Regions from separate parts of the Dactylosporangium sp. NBC_01737 genome, predicted to be linked through region 1. Evidence: riboswitches for the same ligand, from Rfam matches in the RefSeq annotation. Region 1 holds a riboswitch; each other region holds the start of a gene.
The links. Region 1 has a riboswitch for cyclic di-AMP ahead of OHA72_RS52905 (C40 family peptidase). Riboswitches for the same ligand answer to the same signal wherever they lie in the genome.
Positions count from the first base shown of each region.

Region 2: it holds a riboswitch for cyclic di-AMP, as region 1 does, so the genes downstream of both, OHA72_RS59740 (coiled-coil domain-containing protein) here and OHA72_RS52905 (C40 family peptidase) in region 1, are expected to answer to the same signal.
Region 3: it holds a riboswitch for cyclic di-AMP, as region 1 does, so the genes downstream of both, OHA72_RS17195 (hypothetical protein) here and OHA72_RS52905 (C40 family peptidase) in region 1, are expected to answer to the same signal.

Region 1 is NZ_CP109153.1:11,480,696-11,485,382, forward strand. Features, by position in the region: gene map (type I methionyl aminopeptidase) at 1-266, opposite strand, end outside; gene OHA72_RS52900 (helix-turn-helix transcriptional regulator) at 332-634, shown strand; gene OHA72_RS52905 (C40 family peptidase) at 802-1,803, opposite strand; cyclic di-AMP (ydaO/yuaA leader) riboswitch at 1,812-1,961, opposite strand; gene OHA72_RS52910 (MerR family transcriptional regulator) at 2,103-2,537, opposite strand; gene OHA72_RS52915 (MFS transporter) at 2,561-3,967, shown strand; gene OHA72_RS52920 (VOC family protein) at 3,978-4,382, shown strand; gene OHA72_RS52925 (VOC family protein) at 4,416-4,687, shown strand, end outside.
Region 2 is NZ_CP109153.1:12,941,259-12,945,945, forward strand. Features, by position in the region: gene OHA72_RS59730 (condensation domain-containing protein) at 1-377, shown strand, start outside; gene OHA72_RS59735 (HPF/RaiA family ribosome-associated protein) at 1,319-1,792, opposite strand; cyclic di-AMP (ydaO/yuaA leader) riboswitch at 2,007-2,144, shown strand; gene OHA72_RS59740 (coiled-coil domain-containing protein) at 2,148-3,164, shown strand; gene OHA72_RS59745 (LysR family transcriptional regulator) at 3,161-4,015, opposite strand; gene OHA72_RS59750 (cyclase family protein) at 4,208-4,687, shown strand, end outside.
Region 3 is NZ_CP109153.1:3,802,473-3,807,159, forward strand. Features, by position in the region: gene OHA72_RS17190 (diguanylate cyclase domain-containing protein) at 1-1,279, shown strand, start outside; cyclic di-AMP (ydaO/yuaA leader) riboswitch at 1,327-1,470, shown strand; gene OHA72_RS17195 (hypothetical protein) at 1,647-2,324, shown strand; gene OHA72_RS17200 (polyprenyl synthetase family protein) at 2,841-4,145, opposite strand; gene OHA72_RS17205 (SanA/YdcF family protein) at 4,302-4,687, opposite strand, start outside.

The DNA of each region.
Region 1 (4,687 bases):
TAGTCGTGCGGCCGCCCGTGCAGCACGGCGTCGTTCACCGACGTGCAGATGTAGTGGCCGAACGGCCCGCGCCCGAAGGACGGCTCGTAGTCGACGTAGCAGGACTTCGCCCCCGCCTCGGTGATCATGCTGTGTGCCCACGCGTCGATGTCCAGCAGGTTCACGCCGACCGCGCTGCGACGCTTCAGTGTCTGCAGCATCTCGGCGACCAGGGCGCCGGCGTCCTTCGCTCGCAGCAGGTCGGCAGGGTTCAAGATCTCGATCATGCAGCGTCTTCCTCGCGCACCAATAAGTATCCCGGCCATATTATCCCGGTATTAGAATCGGAGCCATGGTCAGGTTGCCGCTCACCCCCGCAGAGGTCGCACGCGGAGAGCGCCTCGGCGCCCTCCTGCGCCGCGCCAGGGGGCCGAGATCGATGCTCAACACCGCGCTGGACGCGGGCGTCTCACCGGAGACCCTCCGGAAGATCGAGTCCGGCCGCGTCGCCACCCCCGCGTTCCCGACCATCGCCGCGATCGCCGACGTCCTCGGCCTGTCCCTCGACGCGGTGTGGTCCGAGATCAACCAGTCGGACGGCGAGGCCGGACTCGCAGGATCGACCCGCACCGCACCCGAGCGACTGGCCTCGTAGCCCGGCGCGCGGGTTTCACGGTCAGCGACCGGCACCGGCAGCTACGTGACGCAGCGTCCTTGATGCTGGGGGCTCGCGGTCACCGACAACGGCACAATGTGACGGCCCACCGGCGGCGCTGCGGGGGGCGCAGGCGGCCGGTGGGCCGGTGCAGGTCCTGCCGGACGTCAGGACACCCGGCCGTAGCCGTACAGGGTGTCGATGTCGACCGGGGCGACCTTCACCACGGTGCGGCTGTTGGGGGCGTGGATGATCTGGTTGTTGCCGATGTAGATGCCCACATGCCCGAGGCCGTTGTAGAACACCAGGTCGCCCGGGGCGAGCTGGCTGCGGGAGATGTGGCGGACCTTCTGCCACTGCTGCGCGGCGTTGTGCGGCAGGGACACCCCGGCCGCCTTCCACGCCATCATGGTCAGCCCGGAGCAGTCGAACGTGTTCGGTCCGGCGGCGCCCCACACGTACTTCTTCCCGAGCTGCGCCCACGCGTAGCTGACCGCCTTGCCGGCCGTGCCGGAGACCGCCGGCGGCTTGCCGGGTGCCGGGGGCGCCGCGGTGGTGGTCGTCTTGGCCTTCGCCGCCGCGGCTGCGGCAGCGGCGGCCGCTTCGGCCTTGCGCTGCAGGTCGTCGAGGCGGGCGATGTCGCCCTCGATCTTCTTGCGGCGGGTCTCCAGCTCGATCTTCTGCTGGCTCTGCGCGGCACGGGTCTCGTTGAGCCGTTGCTGCTCGGCGTTGAAGGCGTCCTTCGCCGCGGTGTACGCGGCCAGGTCGCGCTGCTGGCTGTGGGAGATCTGCTGGAGGGTGCCGACGCGGTCGGTGAAGGCACCCGAGGAGCTCGCGCCGAGCATGAGCGACCAGGTGCCGAGGTGGCCACCGGTCTTGTAGGCGTTCACCGCGAGCGTGTCGGCGGTGACCTGGGCGGCCTCCATGGTCGCCTGCAGCGGTGCCAGGTCGGCCTGCAGCTTGGTGATCGCCGCCTGGGTGGCCTCGAGGTCGCCGTTGACCTTGTTGTACTGCTCGACGATGTGCTCGACCTCGTTGTTGCCCTTGTCGATCTGGGCCTGGAGCTCCTCCGGCGTCGGATCCGCGTGCGCGGCGCAGGCCGGAGCGATCAGCGCCGACACCGCCAGCGCGACGACCGCGGCACGCAGCGTCGTGCGTCCGTTGAACACGGCACAGTCCTTCTTCCTTTGACCGCCTACCGGGTTAGCTGACGGATTCGGGCGAGAAGAAGGCGCGCCCTACCGCGCCGCGGCGCGGATTCACCCCATGGGAAACCTGGTGGTTCCCCGGCTCATCGACCGTCGCCCGTATGCAGCGACGCGCGGCCGACGACTCGGCGGCGGCTGCCCGGCCACCCCGGCGGGGCGGGCGACATCCGGCAGCCAGGCCAAACGTAGCGGCCGCACAGACCGCCGGGCCTCGATCTAAGCCACACTTAACGAAGACTTGGCGAGGAGCTGCAGATCATCTACGGGGTGCCGGTCAGGCGGCTGGGCGCCCAGAGCTGATCGGCGTCGCCCGCGGCGATCCGCCCGCGGTACACGTCGATCTTGTGGTCGATGAGCTTGAGGTTCTCCTGGATCTCCGCGAGCCGGGCGTGCACGTCGGCGCGGTGCGACTCCATGAGCGCGAGCCGCTCCTCCTCGTTGCCGGGTCCGGCGGCCACCAGCTCGGCGTAGCGCCGGATGAACCGGATCGGCATGCCGGTGGCGCGCAGCTTCGTGCACACCACGATCCACTTGAGATCGAGGTCGTGATACCGGCGCTGGCCGCCGCCCGTGCGGTCGACCGGGGTGACGACCAGGCCGGCCCGCTCGTAGTAGCGCAAGGTGTGCACGCTCACCCCGGTGCGGCGGGCGGCCTCGGCGATGCTGAGGCCGGGCTGCGGTTTGACTTCGAGCACGCTCTAGATTTTAGCGTCGCGTGATGAGCGACATGACGCACGCGGACCGGCGGCGCCGGATGCTGGTGCTCGCGGTGTGCTGCACCAGCATGGTGGTGGTCGTGATGGACATCTCCATCGTCAACGTGGCGCTGCCGGCGATCGGCCGCGACCTGCACTCCCCGGTGTCCGGCCTGCAGTGGACCGTCGACGCGTACACCCTGGTGCTGAGCAGCTTCCTGGTGATGGCCGGGTCGCTCGCGGACCGGGTCGGCCGGCGGCGGGTCTTCCGGCTGGGGCTGATCGCCTTCGGGCTGGGCTCCCTGGCGTGCAGCCTCGCGCCCGGCATCGGCTGGCTGATCGGCGCGCGAGCGCTGCAGGCGGCCGGCGGCACCATGCTCAACCCGGTCGCCATGGCGATCATCGCCACCGCGTTCCCGGACCGCGGCGAGCGGGCCCGCGCCATCGGCGTGTTCGGCGCGGTCTCCGGCCTGGCGCTGGGGCTGGGTCCGGTGCTCGGCGGCGCCCTGGTCGACGGGTTCGGCTGGCGCTGGATCTTCTGGGTCAACGTGCCCGTCGTCATCGTCGCGCTCCTGGGTACGGCGCTGTTCGTGCCCGAGTCCCGCGCCGCCCGCCCCCGGCGCTTCGACCCGGTGGGCCAGGCGCTGGTGTTCCTGGTCCTGGGCAGCGCCGTCGCCGCGATCATCCAGTCCGGCGAGCTCGGCTGGACCTCCCCGGCCGTCGTGGCCCTGCTCGCCATCGCGGTCGCGGCCGTGCTGGGCATCCTGTGGTTCGAGCCGCGCCGCGCCGACCCGCTGCTGGACCTGCACCTGTTCCGCAGCCTGCCGTTCAGCGCGGCCATCCTCACGGCGCTGCTGGCCCTGTCCGGCTTCGGCGCGTTCCTGTTCGTGACCACCCTGTACCTGCAGGAGGTCCGCGGCCTGTCCCCGCTGCGGGCGGGCCTGTGCCTGCTCCCGGTCGGCGCGCTGATCATCGTGCTGTCCCCGCTCGCCGGCCGGATGGTCGCCGGCCGCGGCCCCCGGCGCCCCCTGCTGATCTCCGGCGTGGCCCTGGCGCTGGGCGGCGCCGCGTCGCTGCGGCTGGGACCGGCCACGCCGATGCCCGTCGTGCTCGCCGTCTTCCTCCTGTACGGCGTCGCCCAAGGCACCGTCAACCCACCCATCAGCAACTCGGCGGTCTCCGGGATGCCGGCCTCGATGGCCGGCCTGGCGGCCTCCCTCGCGTCCGCCGGCCGGCAGACCGGCATCACGCTGGGCGTCGCCGTCTCCGGCACGATGGTCGGCGCCGCCGTCACCCACGGCCAAGCGGCGTTCACGACCGCCGAGCACCGGGTGTGGTGGCTGGTGATCGCGCTCGGCGCCGGCATCACCGCCCTGGCCCTGCTCAGCACGGGCCGCGTGGCGGTACGCCATCCGCCCGGCCGGCACTGACCTGCCGGGTATGCGGATGTTGCATCTCGGGTTGCGGGTCACCGACCTGGAGCGCTCGCTCGCCTTCTACACCGCGGTCGGATACGCGAAGATCGGCACCGCCCCCGAGACGGGGTTCGGCAGCCTGACCATGCTGCAGCTGCCCGGCGACCTGTTCGTAAGCCTCGAGCTCGTGCACGACCCCGCCAGGCCGGTGACCGACATCAGCGCCGTCAACCACCTCGTCATCCAGGTGGACGACAAGAGCGCCACCATCGCCGGGCTGGCCACCAGGGGCGTCGAGGCCGAGCCGCCGGCGGACCTGGGGCCGGGCATGCGCTCGTCGTGGCTCACCGACCCCGGCGGCTACCGGATCGAGCTCGTGCAGTGGCCACCCGGTCATCCGGCCGGCATGACGGCGGCCGACCTGGGCTGACCGGCCTCCGGCACGGGCGGTTACGGTGATCGGATGGCATGCCGCATCACCGAACTGGTCCTGGACGCCCGCGATCCCGACCTGCTGGCGCGGTTCTGGTGCGAGGTGCTGGGCTATGTCGAGCTGCAGCGCATCGGCGCGGACATCGAGATCGGGCCACCCGGCGCCGGCTTCGGCGGCCCGCTGCCCACCATCGTGCTCAACCAGACCGACGAGCCCAAGACCGGCAAGCTGCGGCTGCACATCGACGTGAACGCCACCGACCGGGACCAGGACGAGGAGCTGGAGCGGCTCCTCGCGGCCGG
Region 2 (4,687 bases), 1.5 Mb from region 1:
CCATCTTCACCGAGATCGCCACCCAGCGCTCGATCACCCCCGACGGCTACTGCTTCTTCAACGACACCCGCTTCTCGGTCCAGGACCAGACCCCGCCGCCCCCGCTCCCCGACGCCGACCTCGCCGACGCGATCCACGCCGCCCTGCCGGCGACGAAGCTCCGCGCCCCGGTCATCGACCGGCTGCCGAAGCACGCCAACTTCTTCCTCTTCCTGACCGACCTCAGCGACACGGCGGAGCTGATGCTGTGCGCGGAGCACGGCTTCCTCGGCGAACGCGGCCCGCTGGGCTTCCTCGACGGCCTCGAACGCCTCGTCGTCAAAGCTGCCGTTGACGGGGGCGTCACCACCGCACAGCTGTACCACGACGCCTGCTGAGGCGTTGCGACGTCTTCGCCGATGCGCTGGCTGCCTTCCGTTGCTGTTCGCGTGCGCGTTCGTCATGCCCGTAATAGAAAATCCGGCACGGCTGCGGTCTTTGTGGCTCCGCGCAGCCTCCGGCGGCGCGACCGGTAGCGCGGTCACCGTCCGTGCCGTGTCGAGGTGATGCCAAGCCAGGTCCGCGCTCACATGATCCAGGTCCGTCGAGGTCATCATTCGGTGCTACAACACCGTCGCTGGTTCAAAGACACGAACAAATCACCCATACCGCAGCGCCGGCTTCGCCCGCGCCAAGATCTACGATCTTGGCGCTTGATCAAAGGATCCGGGTGGCCGTCCGGACGACCACAGGGCGCCTTCGATCATGAGCCAGAACGGAAGATCGCCGTTCGAGCGCTGGCACTACCCGGTCTAGTGATCGACGTTGGTAACTTGCATTGTCGGCGGCTTCGACTTCTCGCAAATCGCCCAAATCGCTGCGCTGCGCCGATCGGCGTCGATCGGTGCCGGCCCCGCTCATGATCGAAGGACCGGACTGGTCGTCCGGGCGACCGCGGCTGTCCTTCGATCACGGGGCGGGGCCGGAAGATCGCCGTCCGAGCGTTGGTACTACCCGGTCTAGTGATCGATGGTTTCGTTTTTTGGCCAGCGGCGGTGTTGTAGCACCGAATGCTGCGCCCGACGGCGCTGGATCATGTGAGTGCGGAACTACGGCACGGACGGTGACCGGGCTACCGGTCGCGCTGCCGCAGGCTGCGCGGAACCACCAAGGCCGCAGCCGTGATGGATTTTCTATTACGGGCATGACAAACACGCACGCGAAGAGCAACCAGCGCATCGGAGCTGCCCGAGAAAAGCGGAAAGCCCGGCCGCCGGCGATCGGCGACCGGGCTGAGCGTCAGTGCGGGCGGCACGCGCCAGGCGTTACGCGCCAGGCGTTACGCGCCCCGGGCCGCACCCTCGTCGCCGGCGGCCGCCGTCTCGGCGGGCACCGCCTCGGGCGACGCGTCGTCGAGGGCCGGGGTCAGCTCCGGGGAGATGACATCCGTGATGGTGCTCTCGCGCAGGTGCCGGTTGTTGCGCGGCTCCTGCCGGGTCTTCGCGTCGTTCAGCCGCCGGCGCAGGTCGTCGCGGACGTCGTTGAGCGCCGCGTGCAGATCCTCCTCCGCCGAGGTCGTCACGATCTTCTGCTGGCCGGCGATCCAGCATTCGAGGGTCACCTTCTGCCCCCGGGCGGCGCGGTCCTTCACCGACACCTCCAGCTCGGTGGCGTCGACGGGGAACGCGGCCAGGCGGCTGTCGAGCGTGGCGAACTGCTCGGCGATCCAGGCCCTGTCCCCCAGAGAGAAGCCGGCACCGACGCGCAGGCAGTCCTCGACGGTGGCCGGTGTGCTCGTAGCACTTCTCGACATGTCCGAGACCCCTTCCGTTGCTTACCTTGACGATCACCGCATACCCCGCGATGACCCTGTTCATGTCCCCCAAACCTTCCTAGGAGGCTAGCCTACCACCCCGAAACCGCCCGGCTGCAGAACGCCGCCGGGACGTTACCGAGGGTCCGCAGGGGGATGAAATCGCAGGTGGTTAGGGTCGGCGGCGGCCCGCTCGTAGGCACTCACCGTGCCGGCGCGGCCGCCGCTGAGCCGTGCTCCAACGGGCCGGGGAACCAAGTTTCTGGGGTGAATCCGCGCTTTTTGCGCGGTAGGGGCGACTGTTCCGTCCCGAATCCGTCAGCTCACCCGGTAAGCGGCCGATGGAGGGAACAGTATGTCCAGACCTCCGTGGATCGTCGCCGTCGTGACGGCGCTCGCGATCCTCCTGACCCCGACCGTGGTGCTCGGCACTGCCTCACCGGCGAACGCCAGTGAGGGCGGCGACCCGGCGCTGATCAAGAAGCTCGACGAGACCAACCGCGCGTACATCGACGCGCAGAACGCCCTCACCGCGTCGTTGCAGCGGCAGAAGGACCTGGCCGCGCAGCAGACGGCGATCGAGCCGAGGTACGCGAAGCTGCACGAGGAGACCCAGTCCATCTCGATCGCGGCGTATCAGAACGGCGGCGGGCTGCGCAGCGCGGCGACGCTGCTCAACAGCGGGACGCCTGGGGCGTTCGCCGACCGGGTGAGCACGCTGGAGGTCATCGCGCGCGGCAACGCCGAGCAGCTGCGGCAGGTCGCGGCGCTGCGGGACGAGCTGAGCAGGACGAAGGCGACGATCGACGCCGAGGTCGCCAAGCAGCAGGCGAGCATGGCGGTGATGTCGAAGCAGAAGGCCGAGCTGGAACGGGCCCTCGCCCAGTCCAAGGACGCCGTCGACGCCTCCACCACCTTGAGTGGCGGCACCACGAGCAAGGCGGCGGAGCCGGCGCCTCGCAGGGCCGACGGATCCTGGCCCACCGAGTCGTGCGCCACCGACGACCCCACCACGAAGGGATGCCTGACCCCGAGGACGTTGCACGCGCTGCAGCAGGTACAGAAGGCAGGCTTCACGCACTTCGTGTCGTGCTGGCGTCCGCCGGGCGAGCCGTATGAGCACCCGAAGGGCCGGGCCTGCGACTTCGCCGCCGACGCGAAGGGCTTCGGCGGGGTGGCGACCGGCGCGTCCAAGGAGTACGGCACGCAGCTGGCCGCCTGGCTGGTGAAGAACGCGACGGCGCTCGGGGTCATGTACGTGATCTGGTTCAAGCAGATCTGGACGCCGGCGGGTGGCTGGCACGCGTACCGCAGCGGTCAGGGCGACCCGAGCAGCGACCACACCAACCACGTCCACATGTCGATCTACTAGAGGGCGCGGAGCGCACCGAGCAACGCCTCCACCGCCGGCAGGGCCGCCCTGCCGGCGGTGACGAGCGCGTCCAGCCGGCGCGCCCCGGCGACCGGCAGGTCGGTCACGCAGAGCCCCGGGGAGGCGACACCCCGCAGCGCCAGGTCCGGCGCGATCGTGGCGCCGTGCCCCGCCGCGACCAGGGCGAGGACGGCGGGATAGTCCACGCACAGGTGCACCCGCCGCGGGGTGAAGCCGCGCTCCCGGCCGAGCCGCTCCAGCACCTGCCCGGTCGTCGAGGTCGGCGGCCCGCAGATCCACGGCCGGTCGGCAAGGTCGCCGTAGGAGTGCACCGGCGGCCAGTCCGACGGCACGACCACCCGGTACGGATCCTCGGCGAGCGGCACCACGTGCACCTGCCGGCGTGACTCCAGGCCGAGGCTCGCGTCGCGCTCCGTGATGGTCAGGTCGAGGCCGCCGAGGCGCAGCTCGCGCAGCGCGGGCGGGCCGTCGAGCTCGGTGATCGAGCAGGTCACGTCCGGGTGGTCGCGGGCCAGGCGCTCCATCGCCGGGATGAGCAGAAACCGGATCACGGTCGGGAACGCACCGACGCGGACCAGTCCCGCGGCCCGGCCGGACATCGCGGTCAGCTCACGCTCCGCCTCGGCCAGCTCACGCTCGATCGCCTCGGCGCGGGCGGCGAGGATCCGGCCGGCGGCCGTGAGCACGGCCCGCCGCCCGGAACGGTCGACGAGCGGCCGGCCGACGGTGTGCTCCAGCTGCGCGAGCTGCTGCGACACCGCTGACGGCGTCACGTGCAGCGCGGTGGCGGCGCCGGCGAGGGTACCCCGGCGGGCGATGGCGGCAAGCACCGCAAGACGACGGGGATCAAGGTTCACTGTGCAGCCCTGCTTCAGTGCAACTGTAGGAATTCTCGTTCACACGTTAGCTGTGCTGTCTGCCAGGATCGAAGGCGCGAGCGGTCCGAAGCGCAGCGGAGGAGCCGCGAGCCAGAATGGCAGTGTGGGCTCAGGCCGACACCGGAGCGCAGCGGAGGTGGCGGCGTGAGCCGTTTCGTCGAACTCAACCATCCGATCCACGCGGGCCAGGTCACGTACCCGGGCATCCCCGGACCGCAGATCACCGACTACCTGTCCAGGGACGACTCCCGTGGCCGCTACGCGCCGGACACCGACTTCCAGATCGGCCGCATCGACCTGGTCGCCAACACCGGCACCTACCTCGACACGCCGGCGCACCGGTTCGAGGGCCGCGGCGACCTCACCGACGTGCCCCTGGACCGCGTCGCGGACCTGCCGGGGCTGCTGGTCGACGCGACCGGCGAGCGCGGGGTCGGCGCGGCACTGCTCGCCAAGGCGCTGGGTGACGGCACCGATCTCGCCGATGCCGCCGTCCTCGTGTGTACAGGCTGGTCCAGGCACTTCGGCACCCCCGCCTACGGCGCGGCGGACGCGCCGTTCCTGGCCCGCGACGCCGTCGAGTGGCTGGTGCAGCGACGCCCGGCACTGGTCGGGATCGACTCC
Region 3 (4,687 bases), 6.3 Mb from region 1:
CCTCGCCGACGCCGACGAGTGGGGGCAGCTGCGCTTCCTGCCGCACGAGCGGCACAACGACGGCATCCAGTCCTGGATCCCCTCCCCGGCCGAGGGCGCCGACCAGGTCCCCGACGAGGAACGCTGGCACCCGCTGGACGCCCTGTTCGCGCCGCTGTGCGCACCGGACGGTTCGCTGGTCGGGATCCTCAGCGTCGACCTGCCCGCGGACGGCAGACGCCCAGGCGCGTTCCAGCAAGAGCTGCTGGAGATGCTCGCCGCGCAGGCCGGCATCGCGATCAACAACGCCAACCTGGTCGAGGCGCTGCGCCAGGAGCGCCGGCACCTGGAGGCCAGCGAGGCCGCGTTCCGGCTCGCGTTCAACGGCGCCGGCACCGGCATGTGCATGATCGGCCTGGAGGGCGCTGACCTGACCCGGATCGTCCGGGTCAACCCGACCCTGTGCGAGCTGCTCGGCCGGGACGAGGACGTCCTGGTCTCGATGCGCTTCGGCGACTTCATCCACCCCGACGACTTCGACCACAGCCGGGAGGTGTTCGCCGGCGGTACCGGATCCGTCCGTGACTACGAGGTCCGCTGCGTGCGCGGCGACGGCGAGACGATCTGGATCTCCGCCACGATGTCGGTGGTGGCCGGCTCGCCCTCGTTCGCCATCACGCAGGTGCAGGACATCACCGGCCGCAAGGCGACCGAGGCCGACCTCGTGCGGCGGGCCTCCCGCGACCCGCTCACCGGGCTGGTCAACCGCGACGCCTTCACCGAGCCCCTCGCCACCGCGATCCGCCGGGCCCGCACCGAGGCCGTCATCAGCGCGCTGCTCTTCTGCGACCTCGACGACTTCAAGGTCATCAACGACACCCTCGGCCACGACGCCGGCGACGCGGTCCTCGTCGCCGTCGCGCACCGCCTCGTCTCCCTGGTCAGGCCCACCGACACGGTCGCACGCCTCGGCGGCGACGAGTTCGTCGTCCTCACCGGCAACGTCACCGTCACCGACCTCGGCGCGCTCGTCGACCGCCTCGAACGCTCCGTCTCGGCACCGGTCACGCACCAGGGCCACATCATGCGGGTACGGGTCAGCGTCGGCGTCGCCGTGATCGATGACACGGTCGACGATGCGGGCGCCGCACTGCGCGCCGCCGACCGCGCGATGTACCTGGTCAAGGGCGGGCGCCACGCCGGAGGGGTGACCAGGCGGGTGACCGCGTTCGGTGATCGTTCGGGTGCGCCGGGTGGTATGCCGTTGCTGCGGTTGGCCCGCCCCGAAGCCGCCCAGTAGGGTCGTGAGGTCCGCTCCGGTCGACCTGCACCGCATCCGGTGCTGCCGGGCGGGCGCCGTCGAGTCGCGAGACGTTCGCGAGCCGGGGACCCACGTAGTCCTCTGGGGTGTATCCGTGGCCGAGCCACGGTAGGGCGAAGCTTCCCGCCCGAACCCGTCAGCTAACCCGGTAGGCGGCACCGGAAGGAGTCTGCCGATGATGGCCGCCCGCCCGCCGTCGTAGCGCCTCACCACTGATTCCCCCCTTCCAGCACGCCGCCGTCCGGCGCCGTGCCGATGCCGCATGTCTGTCTTCGATGAAGGACCTTCAGTAGTGAAGCCATTGCCACGTCAATTCCATCCTCGACATCGCCGGCCGGCGCTCAGTGTGAAGACCGGCACCGTCTCGGTCGCCGTGCTGTCCGCCACGCTGCTGGCCACCCTGCCCGCCGACTCGCCGTCGATGTTCACCGGCTCCGCGTATGCCGAGTCCGGGGCGGTCGCGTCCGCGTCGCCGTTCTCGTCCCCTGCCGCGTCGCCCTCCGTGTCCGCGTCACCGTCGCCGTCCTCGGCCGGGCCGCTCGCGGTCGCGGTGCCGGCGGCGCCGCCCGTGCCGCCGGCACCGCCGGTCGTGCGGCCCGTCGCCGGGCTGAACCAGCGGCAGATGGACAACGCCGCGCTCATCGTGAAGCAGGGCCGGGCGCAGGGCATGCCCGACCGGGCCCTCGTCGTCGCGATCGCGACCGCGATGCAGGAGAGCAACCTGTACAACGTCGCCAGCGCCGCGGTGCCGTCCTCGCTGCAGCTGCCGCATGAGGGCGTCTCCTCCGACCACGACTCGGTCGGGCTGTTCCAGCAGCGGGCCAGCCAGGGCTGGGGCACGGTGGCGCAGCTGATGAACCCGTCGCACTCGGCGATGCTGTTCTACAACGCGCTGTCCCGGGTGCGGGGCTGGGAGCGGATGAGCGTGACGGCGGCCGCGCAGGCGGTGCAGCGCTCGGCGTTCCCCGGTGCGTATCAGAAGCATGCCGGCCGTGCGGAGCAGGTGGTCGGCGCGCTCAGCTGAGATGCCCGCAGTGACCGGCCGGCGCCCGTGGGGTCCCGGCCGGTCGCGGCTCTGCGACGGCGCGGTAGTGGCTGCCGGGTGCGACCGGCTTCGATGACTACTGCGCCCCGGACGCCGATCTCCTCTCTTTCCGCATGATCGAAGGACGCCCCAGGCCGCCGGGGCGACCACCGCTGTCCTTCGATCATGCCGGCAAGATCATCCACCCGTCCCGGAACCCGCGACCGCCGGCAGGACGATCCAGCGCGTGACCCGTCGCACGTCGCTCCCGCCGTGATCAACGCTGCGTGTTGGTCACCCGGGCAGCCGCGGGATGACTTCGATCACACCGCAAGATCGCGCGGGTTGTGGGTTCCGCGGCTTTGTGGGTCGCGGGTCAGGCCGGGTGGCGGGTCAGGCCGGGTGGCGGGTCAGGCCGGGTGGCGGGTCAGGCGGGGTGGCGGGTCAGGCGGGGTGGCGGGTCAGGCGGGGTGGCGGGTCAGGCGGGGTGGCGGGTCGCCCAGCGGGCCAGGGCGATCAGCTCAGCGACCGCGGCCGGCTCGGGGATCGCCAGGTCGAGCGCGAGTAGTGCCTGCGCCAGGAGGTCCTCGCCCTGCTGGACGCACCAGGAGCGGGCGCCGGACCGTTCGATGACCTTCGCGGCGCGTTCGAGCTCGGCGTCGCCCAGCCGGCCGTCCCGGCGCAGCAGGTCGGCGAGCTCGTCGGCGCCCGCCGCGAGCGCCGCCGCGACCGGCAGCGACCGCCGCCGGCGGCGCAGGTCGGAAACGTCGGCCGGCCCGTCACGGCCGGATCGCCCCAGATGCCGAGCAGGTCCTCGGTGAACTGGACGGCCAGCCCCAGCCGCACGCCGAACAGCCGCAGCTGCTCCACCCGCGCCGGGTCGCCGCCGCCGGCGATCGCGCCGAGCGCGCACGCGCAGCCGAGCAGGGCACCGCTGCGCTGCTCGACCGCCGTGATGCACTCGCGCAGCAGGTCGCTGCCGGACCGGCGGCCGGTGGTGGTGTCCAGGGCCGTGCCGAGCACCGTGTGCTGGCTGTGCAGGAGCTGCTGGACGGTGTCGCCGAGGACGCGCACCCCGGCCCGGTCGACGGGGGCCGCCCCTGACTGTTGCCGCCCGCCGTCGGCGCACGGATCGGCGGCGCCGTCCCGCTCGACGAACCGGTCGCGGGTCGCCTGCTCGTCCCGCATGCCGCCGATCGCGCGCGTGTCGCCCGTTTTGTGCGTGTCGCCGGCCGCGGGTGTACCGCTGAGCGCCGGTGTGGCGTCCGATGCCTGCGGGTCCGCGCCGCGCGGTCCGCCGCCGGCGGCCCGCCGGTCACCGCCGGGCCGCAGGTCGGTGGGCTGCTGCCCGTCGACCACGAGCGCCGGCCGGGTGTCCCGCGTCGCCTGGCGCAGCGGGCGTGGCACGCGCCTGGTCGGGTCGCCGGTGGCCGCCACGTCGAACGCGAGCGCCAGCATCGCCTCGCCGCCCAGCGTCGCCGGGTGCGGGCCGACCACGCTCCACGCCGTCGGCCGGTGCCGGCGGGTCAGGTCGCCGTCGAACAGGTCCTGCTGGAGCAATGACCAGTGGTGCACCAGCTCGACCGCGACGGCGCCGGCCACCGCGTCGTGCGGGTCACCACCGACCGCGCCGGCGCAGACCAGGCTGAGCGCGGCCCGGGTACGCACGCCCGGCGGATCCTCGTCCAGCCTTCCCAGCTGCAGCTCCGCCACGTCACGCGACGGCGCCGGCAGCCGGCCGACGGCGGTGCGCAGCGGCGGCTCGACCAGCAGGCCGGTCCAGGCGAGGACGTCGTCGACGGTGCGCAGCACGGTGACCATCAGCCGGACACCGCCAGGCAGGGGACACTCACCGGAAACGCACCACCCGTCGGATCAGAGCATGGACAGGCGCCGATCAGTGCCGGCGCCGTGGACTGGTCAAGTATGCCGGTGGTGCCCGTCGGACACGCCCAAAACCCACCGATGGTGGGCGGGTCATCGCGTCGCTTGCAGCAGCGACGGATCCGGTGGCGACACGACTGTCGCCTGCCGGTGCCGGAATGCCTCCCAGGCGGCCTTCGGGGCGGCCGCGACGTCCCTGAGCGTGTTGTACGCGATCGTCACCCGCTGGCAGCCCTCGCAGAGCGCGGGTACCCCGTACGCGTCGACCCCGAGCCGCCGGCACAGTGTGACCGCGCGGTGCAGGTGCAACTCCTGGCTCACGAGGAGGGCTTTCGTCACGCCGTACACATCGTGGGCGCGCCGGCACGTGTCATAGGTGTCCAGGCCGTGCGGGTCGACGACCATCCGGGCCGGGTCGACGCCCTGACCGGCCAGGTAGTCCCGCATGACACGGACCTCGTCGCCGGAGCCGCCCTGCG